DNA from 2 places in the Lysinibacillus sp. JNUCC-52 genome. Region 1 is predicted to be linked to the other one. Evidence: riboswitches for the same ligand, from Rfam matches in the RefSeq annotation. Region 1 holds a riboswitch; the other holds the start of a gene.
The links. A riboswitch is a leader RNA that binds a small molecule or an ion and turns the genes downstream of it on or off. The one in region 1 is predicted to bind FMN.
Positions count from the first base shown of each region.

Region 2: linked by a shared signal. The riboswitch ahead of JNUCC52_RS07060 (ECF transporter S component) and the one ahead of ribE (riboflavin synthase) in region 1 are both predicted to bind FMN.

Region 1 is NZ_CP065546.1:1,067,379-1,074,917, forward strand. It holds gene JNUCC52_RS05655 (C45 family autoproteolytic acyltransferase/hydrolase) at 294-1,328, opposite strand; gene JNUCC52_RS05660 (DUF1540 domain-containing protein) at 1,551-1,778, opposite strand; gene JNUCC52_RS05665 (spore germination protein) at 2,026-3,480, opposite strand; gene ribH (6,7-dimethyl-8-ribityllumazine synthase) at 3,610-4,077, opposite strand; partial or broken gene ribB (3,4-dihydroxy-2-butanone-4-phosphate synthase) at 4,130-4,723, opposite strand; gene ribE (riboflavin synthase) at 4,781-5,419, opposite strand; FMN riboswitch at 5,576-5,701, opposite strand; FMN riboswitch at 5,822-5,947, opposite strand; gene uvrA (excinuclease ABC subunit UvrA) at 6,249-7,539, opposite strand, start outside.
Region 2 is NZ_CP065546.1:1,348,633-1,356,171, reverse strand. It holds gene JNUCC52_RS07075 (ATP-binding protein) at 1-920, shown strand, start outside; gene sigX (RNA polymerase sigma factor SigX) at 1,111-1,644, shown strand; gene JNUCC52_RS07065 (RNA polymerase subunit sigma) at 1,641-2,939, shown strand; FMN riboswitch at 3,253-3,448, shown strand; gene JNUCC52_RS07060 (ECF transporter S component) at 3,675-4,262, shown strand; gene JNUCC52_RS07055 (sodium-dependent transporter) at 4,409-5,755, shown strand; gene JNUCC52_RS07050 (STAS domain-containing protein) at 5,904-6,290, opposite strand; gene JNUCC52_RS07045 (methyl-accepting chemotaxis protein) at 6,323-7,539, opposite strand, start outside.

The DNA of each region.
Region 1 (7,539 bases):
TATTAAATAATTAACATATATGAATTTACTACTGTAACAAATAATTATACGATAACTGCAATAATATTATACTATAGTAATTTTCGTTTTTTCATAATTGTTTTTAAAAAAATCCTTAAAAATATAACTTTTATATAAGTCTATTTTTTAATACAATTTTAAATTATTATATTATAAAAAATAATTTTTCTTTCGAAAGTCGAAATAGCAATAAAACGAAGGGAGAATAGCCCAACAAAAGTTATGCCATTCCCCCCTATTATTCTATTAAATTATAAACTAAGCATGGCGAATTAGATAGCCAGAAGTATTTTTCCTTTTATCGTTGTCGGAAGAAGAAGGTTACCCCTAATAAATTGATGTAGTGAAAACGTATGTGGTTCGCTATTTTCGCCAATCCCCACAATGACTTCAAGTTGATTTGGTGAGTATACGACTGTGTGTAATGTACCAAAGTATTGTTTATATTGTTTAAAAAATAGTGGTGAATTTCCATCATTAAAATGATAAAAAGCAGATAAAGCAGTTGGGCATGCATTTGCTATAAAGCGATTGATATCGTGCTTGCGTTGTATCGAATTTTCAATATATGCTTTATTTTTCTCTTTCAATTTTTGCGATTCAAAATGATTTGTACAAGAAAATAAATGTTCTGCACAAACAATTTGCTCCGTTGGGGTAGCCTCTACCACAACCATTTTCCCACTTGTATCTGTCATAGAGTAGTTGTAGCAATAACGATGAGGGATTTTTTTTAGTTGTGAAATAGCTTCCTCAATATTTTTACACTTTTCCAGTAATATTCGAACAATCGTTGAGGCAAGAAAGCCCTCTCCTTCCCATTGATTATTTACAAAGTGAAGTCCTACAACGAGCCCTTTTTCATTCATTCCATCTAGCCTACCAATTATTTGCTGGCTAAATCCAACACTTGCATACCCTTCTGATGGATTAGAAAAAACGAGTCTTGCATCATATAAAGAAGGGCTAAAATCATAATTTCTCACATAAAACTCATCAAGCGCAAACGACGTACATCCCATTTCTGGAAATGTCATATTATATCCACTATACATTTTGATAATGGATTCATATGGCAGATTTAACCCCGAAGCTAAGCCTTTTATCTCCTCCAAAAGATTTGGCAAAACAACCTGTAATTCCTCTTGAGCCTTTTGTGCATTACAATTAGTTGATAAAGCAAGCAGTAGTTCCTCCTGCGCTAAATGAGCAGATTCTTGTATTTCCTTACATTGTTGGAGACCTATATCATAAGCATCTCCTATTAATGAAACGACATGCACTTCTAATTCTTCGTATTTTTTCAATTTGCATACCTCCTATACTCCAATCGGATGTTCCTATTATCGTAATCCTTCAAGTAACTGGAAGGTCAAGAGGCATCGCTATCGAAATAAAAAAAGTTGTCTTCCTTAGAAGAAGACAACTTTCAAAGTGACCAATTCATTAATTATAAGGTAAAGATAAATTATTTAAATATTGCCTTTAATTCTCTATTTACAATAATTTAAACAACCTATACCCATCATCTAGAGCTTTTCTTTTGCTTTAGATTTGAATGTTTTACAACACGTATCTGATGATTGACTTGCCGCCTCTTTAGACATCGACAACTCAAAATCAGAAGCAAACTCTGCATCATGTTTGTTATCGATACGTTTATCCATATCGATTGCTATCTTTTCTGCACCACAAAAATTACCTTTGGCATGGAAAACACAATTTGATACAGCACAGCTTACTTGAACATTCGGCATAACTATCCACCCCTTGTGATTGGTCTAGAAAAATATAGATACGTAAATCTAATCCATACTCTTCATTAAGTATTTTGTCCAATCCAAGCGTTTTTACAAGCAAAGCACGAAAATAACTTCATTTAATTGTTTAGTGTAAATCAAAAATAATGGGAATGTAGCTCAGTTAGATACACGCAACACAAAAGACGCAAAACTTACGTTTGAGCGTAGTTTGCGCCTTTTGGGTTGTGCTAAAAAATTATCGTTAATTTTTCCTCGAAGATGAACGAGTTTTATCTTGTGTTTGTAAAAATGCAGGCCTTTTACTATTTCCATTTGGAGCAAGACGTATTAATGATTTTTTAAAATCAGGCCAACTTAAATTGGCGGCAATATTTAAGTATGGAACACTTAATACACGTATATTTGCCACATAAACAAGAATGAAGAACACGGCCATGAAGAAACCAAATAAGCCAAAAAAAGCAGCCATAAAGATAACAAATAAGCGGAAAATACTCATGGCAGTTACAAACGATTGATTAACTAGTGTATATGCCGAAATACTGGAAATGGCAATTACGACAATCATTGATGGACTGGTAATACCTGCCTTGATTGCTGCATCTCCAATAATTAAACCACCCACAACACTCATGGTTCCACTCAATAGAGATGGTAAGCGGAGACTTGCCTCGCGGAATATTTCAAACATAAATAACATAAGTAATATTTCCAATAAAGTAGGAAAAGGCAGTCCTGTTCTTGATTGCACAATGGTTGCTAAAACTAGTATTGGCAATTGCTCCTGATGGTAGGTCGATAAAGCCAACCAAAAACCTGGTGCAAGCATACTTATTAATATACCTACAATTCGCAGGAGGCGCTCAAGAGAGCTTACAAAAACAGGATATTCATTATCCTCCCCCGATTTAAAGAGTAAAAAAATATTAGGTGGGGTAATAATCGCATAGGATACCCCATCAACTAAAATAATAATACGGCCTCTACTTAATGCTTGTATTGCAAAATCAGGCCGACCAGTATAATCATGATGTGGCAAAATCTTTGCTGTATTTTCTACTCTCTCCATCAATATGTCGCCACTAAACACAACATCTGTATCTACTTTACGTAATTGCTTTCTAATTTCATCCACCATAGTTTTATCTGTAATGTCGTCCATATAGAGAACAGCGACTGTTGTTTGAGACCGCTTGCCAATTTCCATCGTCTCTACACAAAATGATTTAGTTGGTAGTCGCTTACGAATTAAAGCAATATTAATAAATACATCTTCTATAAAATTGTCTCTCGGCCCTTTTATAATTACTTCTTCTGCTGTTTCTGAAGGCACTCGATTCGGCTTTTTAGCAATTTTACTTGAAAATAAAATTTTCTCCTCTTCAAAGTAAAGTAATGCATAACCCGAAAACACACGACGAATAGCATCATCTGTATTTGATATTTTTTGGAAATTTGGAATGTGTAATTTATGTTTTAGCTGATCTTCTAGTGATGTTGGTGAGGCATCCTCGAAAAAAGCTTCAACTCGATCTATAATAACCTTATTCAATAAAAACGGATCGAACATCGCATCACATGTAATAAAATGTACGTTATGTTGGTGAAAGGAATAGGATTGAAATTTTACGTCAGCAGAGAGTTTAAATAGTTCTTTTAACGTTTTTAATTCGAATTCTTGTTTCAATGATTGAATATTCCTCATCTCCCACTCACTAGATTCATACTAAAATTCCATAAACATATATTTCCCAATGCCCAATAAATTATGCAATATACACGTGATCTTTCATGGAAATTTTAATACATCGGAATTTCAATCATTTTAACTAATTAGTTTCTGTAAGTTCGCCATTTCAATAGCTGAGATTGCTGCATCATAGCCTTTATTCCCTGATTTTGTTCCAGCTCGTTCCACTGCCTGTTCAATATTTTCGGTTGTGACAACACCAAAAATAACTGGTACATTTGTAGCAAGAGACACATTTGCTATGCCTTTTGCTGATTCGTTACAAACATAATCATAATGTGTTGTAGAGCCACGAATAACTGTACCTAAACCAATAATGGCATCATATTTTTTTGTTTCAGCTAATTGTTTTGCGATAAATGGAATTTCGAATGCACCTGGTACCCACGCAACATCAATTAACTCTTCGTCTACACCGTGACGCTTTAAGCCATCTAATGCGCCACTTAATAATTTACTTGTAATAAATTCATTGAATCGACCAACTACTACCGCTATTTTTAAATCATTGCCGATCAATTGTGCTTCAAATGTTTTTCCCATAATGAATTCTCCTCTTTTACACTGTAAGTGAATTTTTTCCTTGGATTTGTTGACGGCGATATGCTGCTAATGCATCAATCGATATCATTTTTAATTGGTGTTTTTTTGCATATTTAACTAAATCATCGAAGCGTAACATTTCACCATCATCCCCCATAATTTCACAAATTACGCCCGCTTGTATGCTTTGGCAAAGCTTCGCTAAATCGATAGTAGCCTCAGTATGTCCTCTGCGTTCTAACACACCATTTTCCTTTGCTATCAGGGGAAATACATGACCAGGTCTACGAAAATCAGTCGCTTGCGCTTGTGACGCTAGCATTTTCTGAATCGTCAATGCACGTTCATAGGCGCTAATACCTGTTTTTGTATCTATATAATCAATACTTACGGTAAATGCCGTTTGATGATTGTCTGTATTATTTACGACCATTGGAGGCAATGCTAATTGTTGTGCAAGCTGCTGTGAAATCGGCGTACAAATAAGCCCTCTTCCATATGTAGCCATAAAGTTTATCGTTTCTGGTGTCATAAACTCTGCAAGGGCAAGTAAATCCCCTTCATTTTCACGGTCTTCATCGTCCACGACAACAATCATTTTGCCTTGTTTTAAATCTGCAATTGCTTCTTCAATTGAATGTAGCAAAATTGCCACCTCCTAATAAACTTTCATTTATTGTCCGTTCTATACTTTCTAAACAGGCTAAAAGCCATGCTTTGCTAAGTAATCTTTCGTAATGGCCGATGTTTGCTGACCACGGTGGAGCTGATGCATAATGTATTTGCCAATCAAATCGGTTTCTATGTTGACTAATGCCCCAACATTTTTTATTCCTAGTACTGTTTCCTCGTATGTGTGCGGAATAAGAGATACGGTAACACTGTTTTTATCCACATAGAAGAGCGTTAAGCTTGTTCCATCAATTGTGATTGAACCTTTAGGAATACAATAGCTCGTTAATTGTTCTGACAGTGCTATATCGATGTAGACTGCATTGGCCATTGGACGTTTGCGTAAAATTTTCCCCACACCGTCAACATGACCTGAAACAAAATGACCGCCAAAACGCCCGTTTGCAGGCATCGCTCGCTCTAAATTTACAGCATTCCCAACGACCAGTTGCTGCAAATTTGTCGCTTTCACTGTTTCAGGCATTACGTCCATTGTTAATTCCTGCTCATTATATTGTGTGACTGTCAAACATACGCCATTAACAGCTATACTATCTCCTAGCTTCACATCAGATACTATCTTTGGCGAAGTAACAGTTATTTTCATACTTTGCCTATCGTTTTGCAAGGTTTTTACTGTACCAATATCCTCAATAATACCTGTAAACATTTTTCCACCAACTTTCCAATTTTTATTTCGACTTGTAATTGCCTAAACGAGCTAAACAAAAAACCCCTTTTTAACAAAGGGGTTTGGGAGTTCTAATAAATAAGACGTCACGAAATAAACCTAGTGGATATGATATTCTCCACAGGCTACCATCTCATTGTTCTTCTCCCATCCAGACTATAACTGTCGGTTTTGGATTTGCACCAAATCAGCTTGCGCTCACGGACTTTGAATTGCTTCATCACCGCCGATTGGGAATTTCACCCTACCCCGAAGAACAGATACTTATTAAATTGTTAACTAAATAAAAAACTCCCCAACGAAGTCGATGGGAAGTAGCAATCTATATAAGCGTAGCCAAATAGACCCTTTAAACTCATACGAATTTAAAAAGCTTATACGTTTACCCTTCTCCCATCCAGACTGTAACTGTCGGTTTTGGATTTGCACCAAATCAGCTTGCGCTCACGGACTTTGAATTACTTCATCACCGCCGATTGGGAATTTCACCCTACCCTGAAGGATATGTTTATTTAGTTACTTCATACGATAACATTATTTTAATACATTATCTACTTAAAATTTTTTAATGGCTATTTTGTGTAGTTTAATTGCCTTGGCACAATCCAAATGTGCAAATTAAAACAACCAGCCAACAATTGAGCGTATTAAGGAGCTAGTGACTTTTAGGATACTTTAAAATTAGTAACGTCGAATGGAATTTTGAAGGATTCATAAATAAATACACTCTTTTAGTAGAAGGTCGTACAGTGGCCTTCATCTTAACTAAAAGAGCGTATTCTCTTTTTACTAAATGTAATTAGAACGTTTAGGCAAGTACTTCTTTCAGAAACATCCCCGTATAGGAATCCAATACTTTTGCCACTTGCTCTGGCGTTCCTTCCGCTACAAGCTTTCCACCTGCGGCTCCTCCTTCAGGTCCAATATCGATAACCCAATCAGATTCACGGATTAATTCTAGACTATGCTCGACGACAATAACGGTATTGCCCGCACACACAAGTCTGTTTAATAAAGCATGCAGCAGTTTTATATCAGATGGATGAAGACCCGTCGTAGGTTCGTCCAATAAATAAAGCGTGTGGCTTTTGGATGCTTTACTTAATTCGTTTGCCAGCCTAATACGCTGTCCTTCACCGCCAGATAAAGTTTTGACCGATTGTCCCCATTGAAGATAACCCAACCCTACCTCACATAGCATTTCAATCATGCGAGAAATCTTTGTTTCCGATTTCAAAATTGGTAAGCTCTCCTCTACAGACATATTTAGCAAATCTGAAATGGAGTACCCTTCATATTTTACTTGCAACACTTCGTCAGTAAATCTTTTACCTTTGCAGTTTGTACATGTCACTTCTATATCTGCTAGGAAGTCCATATCTACTGATAATACACCTAAGCCTTGGCATGTTTCACATCGTCCACCCGGAGAGTTAAATGAGAAATGCTTTGAAGTTAATTCTCTCTCTTTTGCTTCTGGTAATCCTGCAAACAATTTGCGGAGGTGCGTAAAGACATCCGTATAGGTAGCGACATTAGAGCGCTGTACTCTTCCCATTGGCGATTGGTCAAAAATAACGATATTTTCGATATGTTCTAACCCACTAATTTCCTTACATCCAGTTTGGACAAGGTTTTTCGATTTTCCTTGCGCAAGAATGTCGAAAACAAGCGTGGATTTCCCCGAACCTGAAACGCCTGTTACTGACACGAGACAGCCCAATGGAATAGAAACAGTAGGGATGTCGACATTTCGAAGTTTTGCTTGTTGAATAGTGATATGTTGTCCATTTCCCTCCCTACGAACTCGAACAGGAGAAGGGGAACATTCTTCTACTAGATAAGCTCCAGTCACTGATTGCCCATTTGACATTAAATCATCCAGACTGCCTTCACCTACAACAGTACCACCATGTATTCCCGCACCAGGACCGATATCAATGATATGATCTGCAGCACGCATCATCTCAACATCATGCTCGATAACTAGTACAGTATTACCTAAATCACGTAATTCCTGAAGCACTCGAATGAGACCTGCTGTATCCTTTGCATGAAGACCAGTTGTCGGTTCATCCAAAATATACAGAACGCCAGTT
Region 2 (7,539 bases), 280 kb from region 1:
CGGAACGCTTAATGCAAAAATGGTTTGTTAATAAAGGCTCTCAAAGTGCGAAGCCTATTCCACCTGAGCTATATCATATGCTTGATCACGTATTAATGTTTGAGGATAAGCTAGAAGAAGAAATTGAGATGGATGGAAATTATTATACATTTACGATTAGTCCGCTCTATAGTGGGGAATTGATACGAGGAGCTGTTGCTGTTATTCGTGATATGACAGAGCAGCATCGTCTAGAAAAGCTTCGCTCAGACTTTATTGCCAATGTATCACATGAGTTACGGACACCTATTTCCATGCTTCAGGGCTACTCAGAAGCACTAATGGATGATGATTTTATTCAAGATCAAGAAGAGCGTAATGAGATTACAAAAATTATTTATGATGAATCAAAGCGTATGGGACGTTTAGTTACAGACTTATTGGATTTAGCACGCATGGAATCTGGACATATGACACTATACAAAGATGAAGTGCCGATTAACGCGACATTTGAGCGCATTACACAAAAATTTGCCCAAGTAGCAAAAGAGAAGCATGTGCAGCTCCTATTTAATAGTGAGTTTGATGAAGATGCGGTAATAAGCATGGATGAGGATCGTATTGAACAAGTGTTAACGAATTTAGTAGATAATGCACTGCGTCATACAGATGAAGGCTCTGTCTTTGTGAAAGTAGAGCAGGAGCCGACTTTTGCCAAAATCTCTGTTCAGGATACGGGCCACGGAATTCCACAGGAAGATTTGCCGTATGTTTTTGAGCGTTTTTACAAGGCAGATAAAGCGCGTACACGTTCTAAAGGGGGAACGGGTTTAGGGCTTGCCATTGCTCGAAATATTGTAAAAGCTCATTCTGGGAATATTATGGTCGACAGTGTATTAAAAGAAGGTACAACCTTTACTTTCTATTTACCCTTTGACTAACTTTGTCCGATAAAAACCCATTGATTTGAAAAGTGTATTAGCTGACTTAATGCCAATGCCTGTAAGCTTTTTGCATGGAGGTTTATACAGGTATTTGGCACATAGTGAAATTTTAAAGCAAAACATTAATTACGATGTAACTTGTGCGAGCGTTAGACGACAAATACTATGAGAACGGGGGTGGAGTGCTTTGAATGACTCCGTGTTCCATCGATTATACGATTCATACCATCAAGATGTGTTCCAGTTTCTTATTTATCTAGTAAAAAATCGTACACTTGCTGAAGATCTATCACATGAGGTGTACGTTCGTGTTCTGCGTTCTTATGAACAATTTGCAGGAAATAGCAGTGAAAAAACATGGCTTTTTGCCATTGCGAAAAATGTCGCAATCGATCATTTTAGAAAGCAGGCCGTGCGGAAAAAACATTCGCTCGATTTTTTTGACTGGGAAACGGAACAATTACATTCAACCACACCATCACCAGAAGAAATGCTACAGGCCAGTGATGAATTAATGCAGATAGAGTCTGCGCTTGAAATTTGTACAGGAGATCAAAAAATGGTTATTATTATGCGCTATTTCCAAGATTTATCGATTGCTGAAACGGCGCAAATACTTGATTGGACAGAAGCGAAGGTTAAAACGACGCAACATCGAGCCATTAAGTTTTTAAGGCAACAGCTACAACAGGTAAGGGAACAGGAGGCGAAAAGGCAATGACTCATAAACAATTTGACAACGATGAACAACTAGAACAAATGTTGAAGAATGCCCCGAAGCTGACTGATGACCGTTCGAAAGAAGAAGTGCTGAAGCGATTGCTTGCAGATGCCCGCCTGCAAGATAATATACATCTTCAAGAAGCAATGCAACAACCGACAGATTCAAAAGTGCTTGAAGAACAAGAGCAGTCTATCGCTGTTCAAGAAAATGAAAGTATGAAGCCTGTGAAGCAGCGTAGAAAGAGTAGACTACCTATTTTTAGCAGTATTGCAGCAGTTTTGGTACTATCCGTAGCAGGGTACGTGTTTTTATCAAATAATAATCCAGTGAAGGACGAGGCAAACGCCCCCCCTGAAAACTTTTCTACGATGCAAGAGGATCAAGCAGTAACAGAAAGTGAAAATGCAGATGGTGTGATGAAAGCAAATATCGGTGCCGAACATGCAAGAATGCTATCCCTTCGTACATCGGTTTACGAAGAAGATTTAGCAAATGCAGTCGTATTTAGAATCGGCTTACCAGGTGGCAATGCTGATAGCATACCAATGACCTATGTTATCCCGAATGAAAAAATAACGGCTGATTTTGGAAAGAAAAAGCCGACAACACTACAAATGTATGAAAAATACGCACCACAAATTGATGAGGAAGCGCTAGGCTTTGCTAATTATCATCCATACAAAGGTGAGTTGAAAGAAGAAGGAGAGACGCTAGTTCACGTCTTACCTGAAAAAAATGATTACGATGTAGCGTCAGCTTCCGTAACAAAATATTTAAGCTCGTTAAAGGATACGTTTACCGACTCAGAATATAAAGCGATTTCGTTAAAAAATGCAGATGGTACTCCTTATGAATTCTCACAGGCTGGTGAGCCAAGTGAGCCTATTCAGTTAACGAAAGATCATCATTACAACTATTATTTATATACAGAAGAAAATGGGACTGAATATTTATCGCCCGACTTCCACCAAACGTATCCAACTGTTACAGAGGCACTTATTGCCATGCGTGATAAAAGAGATGATATTTATGTACCCGTTGTCCCTGAAAATGTAACATATACAGTGAAAGAGGAAGAGGGGGGTGTTGTCATCACATTTGACGCACCGCTTGATTTGACGACAATGGATGCAGTAAGAGCTACGCAATTAATCGAAGCAATGATGCTGACAGCTTCAAGCTTCGATAAAAAACTGCGCTTAGATAACGTCGTACAGGAGAGTTGGGAAGGCTTTGATTTAACAAAGTTTTTACCCATGCCTGTAGGGGCAAATAAACAAACGATGCAGTAACAAAGTACAGCAGCTATCTATTGGGAGATAGCTGCTTTTTTGTGTCTCCGTGTCGGAATAATGCTGTAGGGTGAATCGCGGAATCAGGGTGCTGGAACGCGGAATCTTGATGTCGAAGCGCGGAATTCGAGTGCTATAACGCGGAAATCAAGCTCTGAATCGCGGAATTCCAGTGTTAGAAAGCGGAATCCTTATGCTAAAACGGAATTCATCGCACACAGATTAAAACATACAAATTTAATCGGAATTTTTTAAGCAGAAGTATTTACTTTTGTGCGATAAAACATTATAGTTAATTTATAAAATAATATTGATTCATCTTCGGGGCAGGGTGAAAATCCCGACCGGCGGTAATAGAGTTGTAAATCGCTAGTGTATTACAAACTACATTAGCTCGTAAGATTTACTACATGGCTCTTCAGCCCGCGACCTGTGCAAAGATTTTTTTGCATGGCTGACTTGGTGTGATTCCAAGGCCGACAGTATAGTCTGGATGGGAGAAGATGAAGGTACGATCGTCATTCGTTGTTACGAATTAAGCTATGTGCGAACGTTTTTTTCAGTGTGTCTATGGATTGCACTGTTTGCACAAAAAAAGCTAGTAATGGCGCTATTTAATCATGCCTTTTCTCCCTTATGCTGATGTGCATAAGGGTTTTTTCGTGAAAAAACAATCGATTACGTCGTAACCTTTCTTCTTGCAAGATTGAATCAGCAAAGAGGAGAGAGTTTTCAATGAAGAAAAATATCAAACTGCAATCTTTTATTACGATTGGTATGCTGAGCAGTATCTCGTTTTTATTAATGCTATTTAATTTCCCAATTCCGCCGTTCCCAGCATTCTTAGAGGTGGATTTCAGTGATATGCCAGCTTTACTTGCTGCTATTACGATGGGTCCAGTAGCGGGTATTTTAGTAGAACTATTTAAAAATATATTGGATTGGATTTTCTCAGGTACGCCTACAGGGGTTCCAGTCGGTCATATTGCAAACTTTGTAACGGGTATATTATTTATTTTACCAGTATCATTTGTGTTTAATCGTTTTAAAACAATTGCAGGTCTCGTTGGAGGTTTGGCAACAGGAACAATCGTTATGGCAGTAGGTATGAGCGTTTTAAATTACGCAGTATTTTTACCGATGTACACGTATTTCTTAGGCATGGAGCCAGTAGTTGGCGATTCATTATATAAAATGATTATTGCAGGTATTTTGCCATTTAATATCGTCAAAGGTGTGCTATTAACAGCGATTATGGCGTTACTGTTTACAACGATGCGCAGATGGATTGAGCAACAACGTACAATGTATTTATCAAAATAATAAATTAAGCCTCGAGTTTATTCTTACTCGGGGTTTTTTGTTTATAGATCCATTAGCATGTGAAATCTTTGGGAATTGACTAGTCTAAATTACTATTTTAATGTACAATTAATGTGAGATTAGTTAGATTTGAGGAGATTGAAGAGATGAGTGAAAACAATGGACAATGGTCCAGTAAGTTAGGGTTTATTTTAGCATCGGCGGGTGCTGCGATTGGGCTAGGGGCTATTTGGAAGCTACCTTATGTGACAGGTCAAAGTGGGGGAGGCGCATTTTTCCTTATATTTGTGGTGTTCACTTTGTTAATTGGCCTACCGATGTTATTATCTGAGTATATTTTAGGGCGTGGTACGCAATCGGAGGCGATCACAGCCTATAAAAAGGTAGTTCCAACGAAACCTGCTTGGGCTTGGGTTGGACGCATGGGTGTACTTGGCTGTTTTTTATTATTAACCTTTTACAGTGTTGTAGGGGGCTGGATATTTATATATAGTGGCCTAGGTGTATCAGGGGCTGTTATTGATTCTACGGTTAATCCGAGTGAACTATTTGGAACAATTATTAGCACGCCGTGGATTACGTTATTAGGTTTAGCGTTATTTACACTGGTAAATGTACTCGTCATTTCGCTCGGTGTGCAAAATGGTATTGAAAAAGCAAATAAGTGGATGATGCCATTATTATTTGTGATGTTCATCGTTCTTGTTATTCGAGCATTAACATTAGATGGGGCAATGGAAGGTGTGAAATTCTTCCTATGGCCAGATTTTACAAATATAACGGGTAAGGCGCTATTAGAAGCATTAGGGCAGTCATTCTTTGGTTTGGCAGTCGGGTTCTCTTGTTTAGTTACATATAGTTCGTATTTGAAAAAGGATGTTAGTTTACCAAACTCAGCAGGTTCAGTAGTTATACTGACGGTGCTTGTGTCATTTTTAGCAGGACTAGCTATTTTCCCTGTAGTGTTTGCTTTTGATTTAGAGCCACAAGCTGGACCTGGCTTATTATTTATGGTGCTACCGACTGCATTTAGTCAAATGCCTTTTGGTGAAGTATTTTTAGCGCTGTTTTTATTACTGTTTTTATTTGCAACGTTAACGTCATCATTTAGTTTATATGAAATTATTGTTGCAGCATTTATAGAAAAGTGGCATATGTCACGTTCAGTCTTAACGTTGTTACTAGGAGTTATTGTCTTTATTGCTGCCATTCCGTCGGCTTTATCGTCTAGCTTGTTAGCAGATGTCTCTATTTTCGGGAAGTCGATTTTTGATGCTACTGATTATTTAGTGTCCAATTTAATGTTACCAATGGGCAACTTATTGATTGCGATATTTATTGCTTATGTAGTTGATAAAAGCTTTGTGAAAAAGGAATTGTTAATGGGAAGTCAAATGGGGCAGGGTTTTTATAAGACATATCGCATATTAATGTTAGTGGTCGTACCGATCGTTATTATCGTTGTTTTATTAAATATGCTTTTACAAAAATAATTGAAGAGTAAAATTGTGTGAGTGCCTGGCACTCGTGCGCGCAACGAAAGCCGCAACACTCGCTATCACGCGATTTGTTGCGGCTTTGTTTTGGGTTCTCGCAGAGGACTGAAAGAATTCAGAATTGTTTGCGTGCCTGGCACCTAATCTAATATTCACTTAGTGCGAGTTCACCTGACCAGCTTTTTTCTTTAATCATTTGCTGTGCTTGTAGTTCACTTTTTGCAATAGGGAATACTTTATCACATTGGGAGATAGCGAACAGTTTTCGAATAAATTCATCTGTCACAATAATGGCGATTTTCCGTTCGGCAATCATAACTTTCTTTGCGAAATTAATAATCATACCAAAACCAGTACTATCAATATTCGTGACATTTTGCATATCAATTATGTAGCCATGCTTTGGTTCTAAACTAATAGCATGGAGCTCTTCTTTTAGCTCATCGATTAATCCATATTCTAAATTACCTGTAAAAGCAATTGAAATGTAATCGGCTTTCGAATTAATATTTATCATATTATTCTTACTCATATTAGTGCTCCTCCATAGTATTTAGTGATCGATTAAAATTTAAATTTATTCACTTCGTTTTGAAGCTTTGTAGAAATTTCTTCCAATTCCTCTGATTTTAATGAGATTTCAGCTACAGTTGCATGTTGCTCTTCAGACGTAGCGGCCATTTCTTCAGAAGCCGCCGCAGAATCTTCAAGAATGCGTGAGATATCTTGTATTGCCTGTTGAACAGCTAATGAATTGTCACTGACATGCGTGAATGCGGATTTCATTTGGTTCACACCTTGTTCTGTTTCAACAACATGTTCAACGATTTCTTGTAAGGCATGTCCACCTTTGCTAATGATATTCACTTGTTCCTCTACTGCTAGTAAATTACTTTCCATAGTTCGAACGGTCACTGCGGTTTCGGCTTGTATGTTTTTAATTAAATCTGTAATTTGACCAGAAGCCATACTCGACTGCTCAGCGAGCTGACGAACTTCAGAGGCGACTACAGCAAAGCCCTTTCCTTGCTCTCCAGCTCGAGCAGCTTCGATGGCGGCGTTTAAGGCTAATAAATTTGTTTGCTCCGCAATACCAGTTATGACAGTTATAATACCACCTATTTCTTCAGAGCGTTTGCCTAGTTTTTGAATCGAATCGGTAGCATATGAAACCGTATGAGTGACTGTATTTAAATGTTTGATTGCTTCATTAATTGCATCTTCTCCTTTTCGAGCGATATAAGTAGATTGAATCGCCCTATTTAAAGTTGTTTCTGCCTTTTTTAAACTATTGGTTACTTCCTCGATCGTTTTTTTCATCATTATGACAATGCGTTCAGCCTGATCAGATTGAATGGTGGTACCATTTGAAATGTCGTTCATTGTTAAAGCAATTTGGTTTGAAGTTGCACTTGTTTGGTGTGATGATTCGGCTAATGTTTGCGAGGATGTAGCTATTTGATTTGCGCTATGCGAGACAATGGTTATAGTTTCTGTTAAACGTTGTTTCATATGATGAAAGGCTTGGGCTAAATTGGCGATTTCATCATTTCCTTTAGGCTTTACTATTTTTACGTTTAAATTTAAATTAGCAAGTTCTTTAGCATTCAAACTTAATTGATTAATTGGTGCAATAATTTGGCGCTGTAAAAGCCAACTAATGCTGACAAACATTAAAATGGCAATGCCTATTAAAATAGAAATGTTTTCCATTACATATTTTTTAGCGATATTAATATAGGGCGCTGATGGTGTACCAGTCGACCACATCCCAATGACCT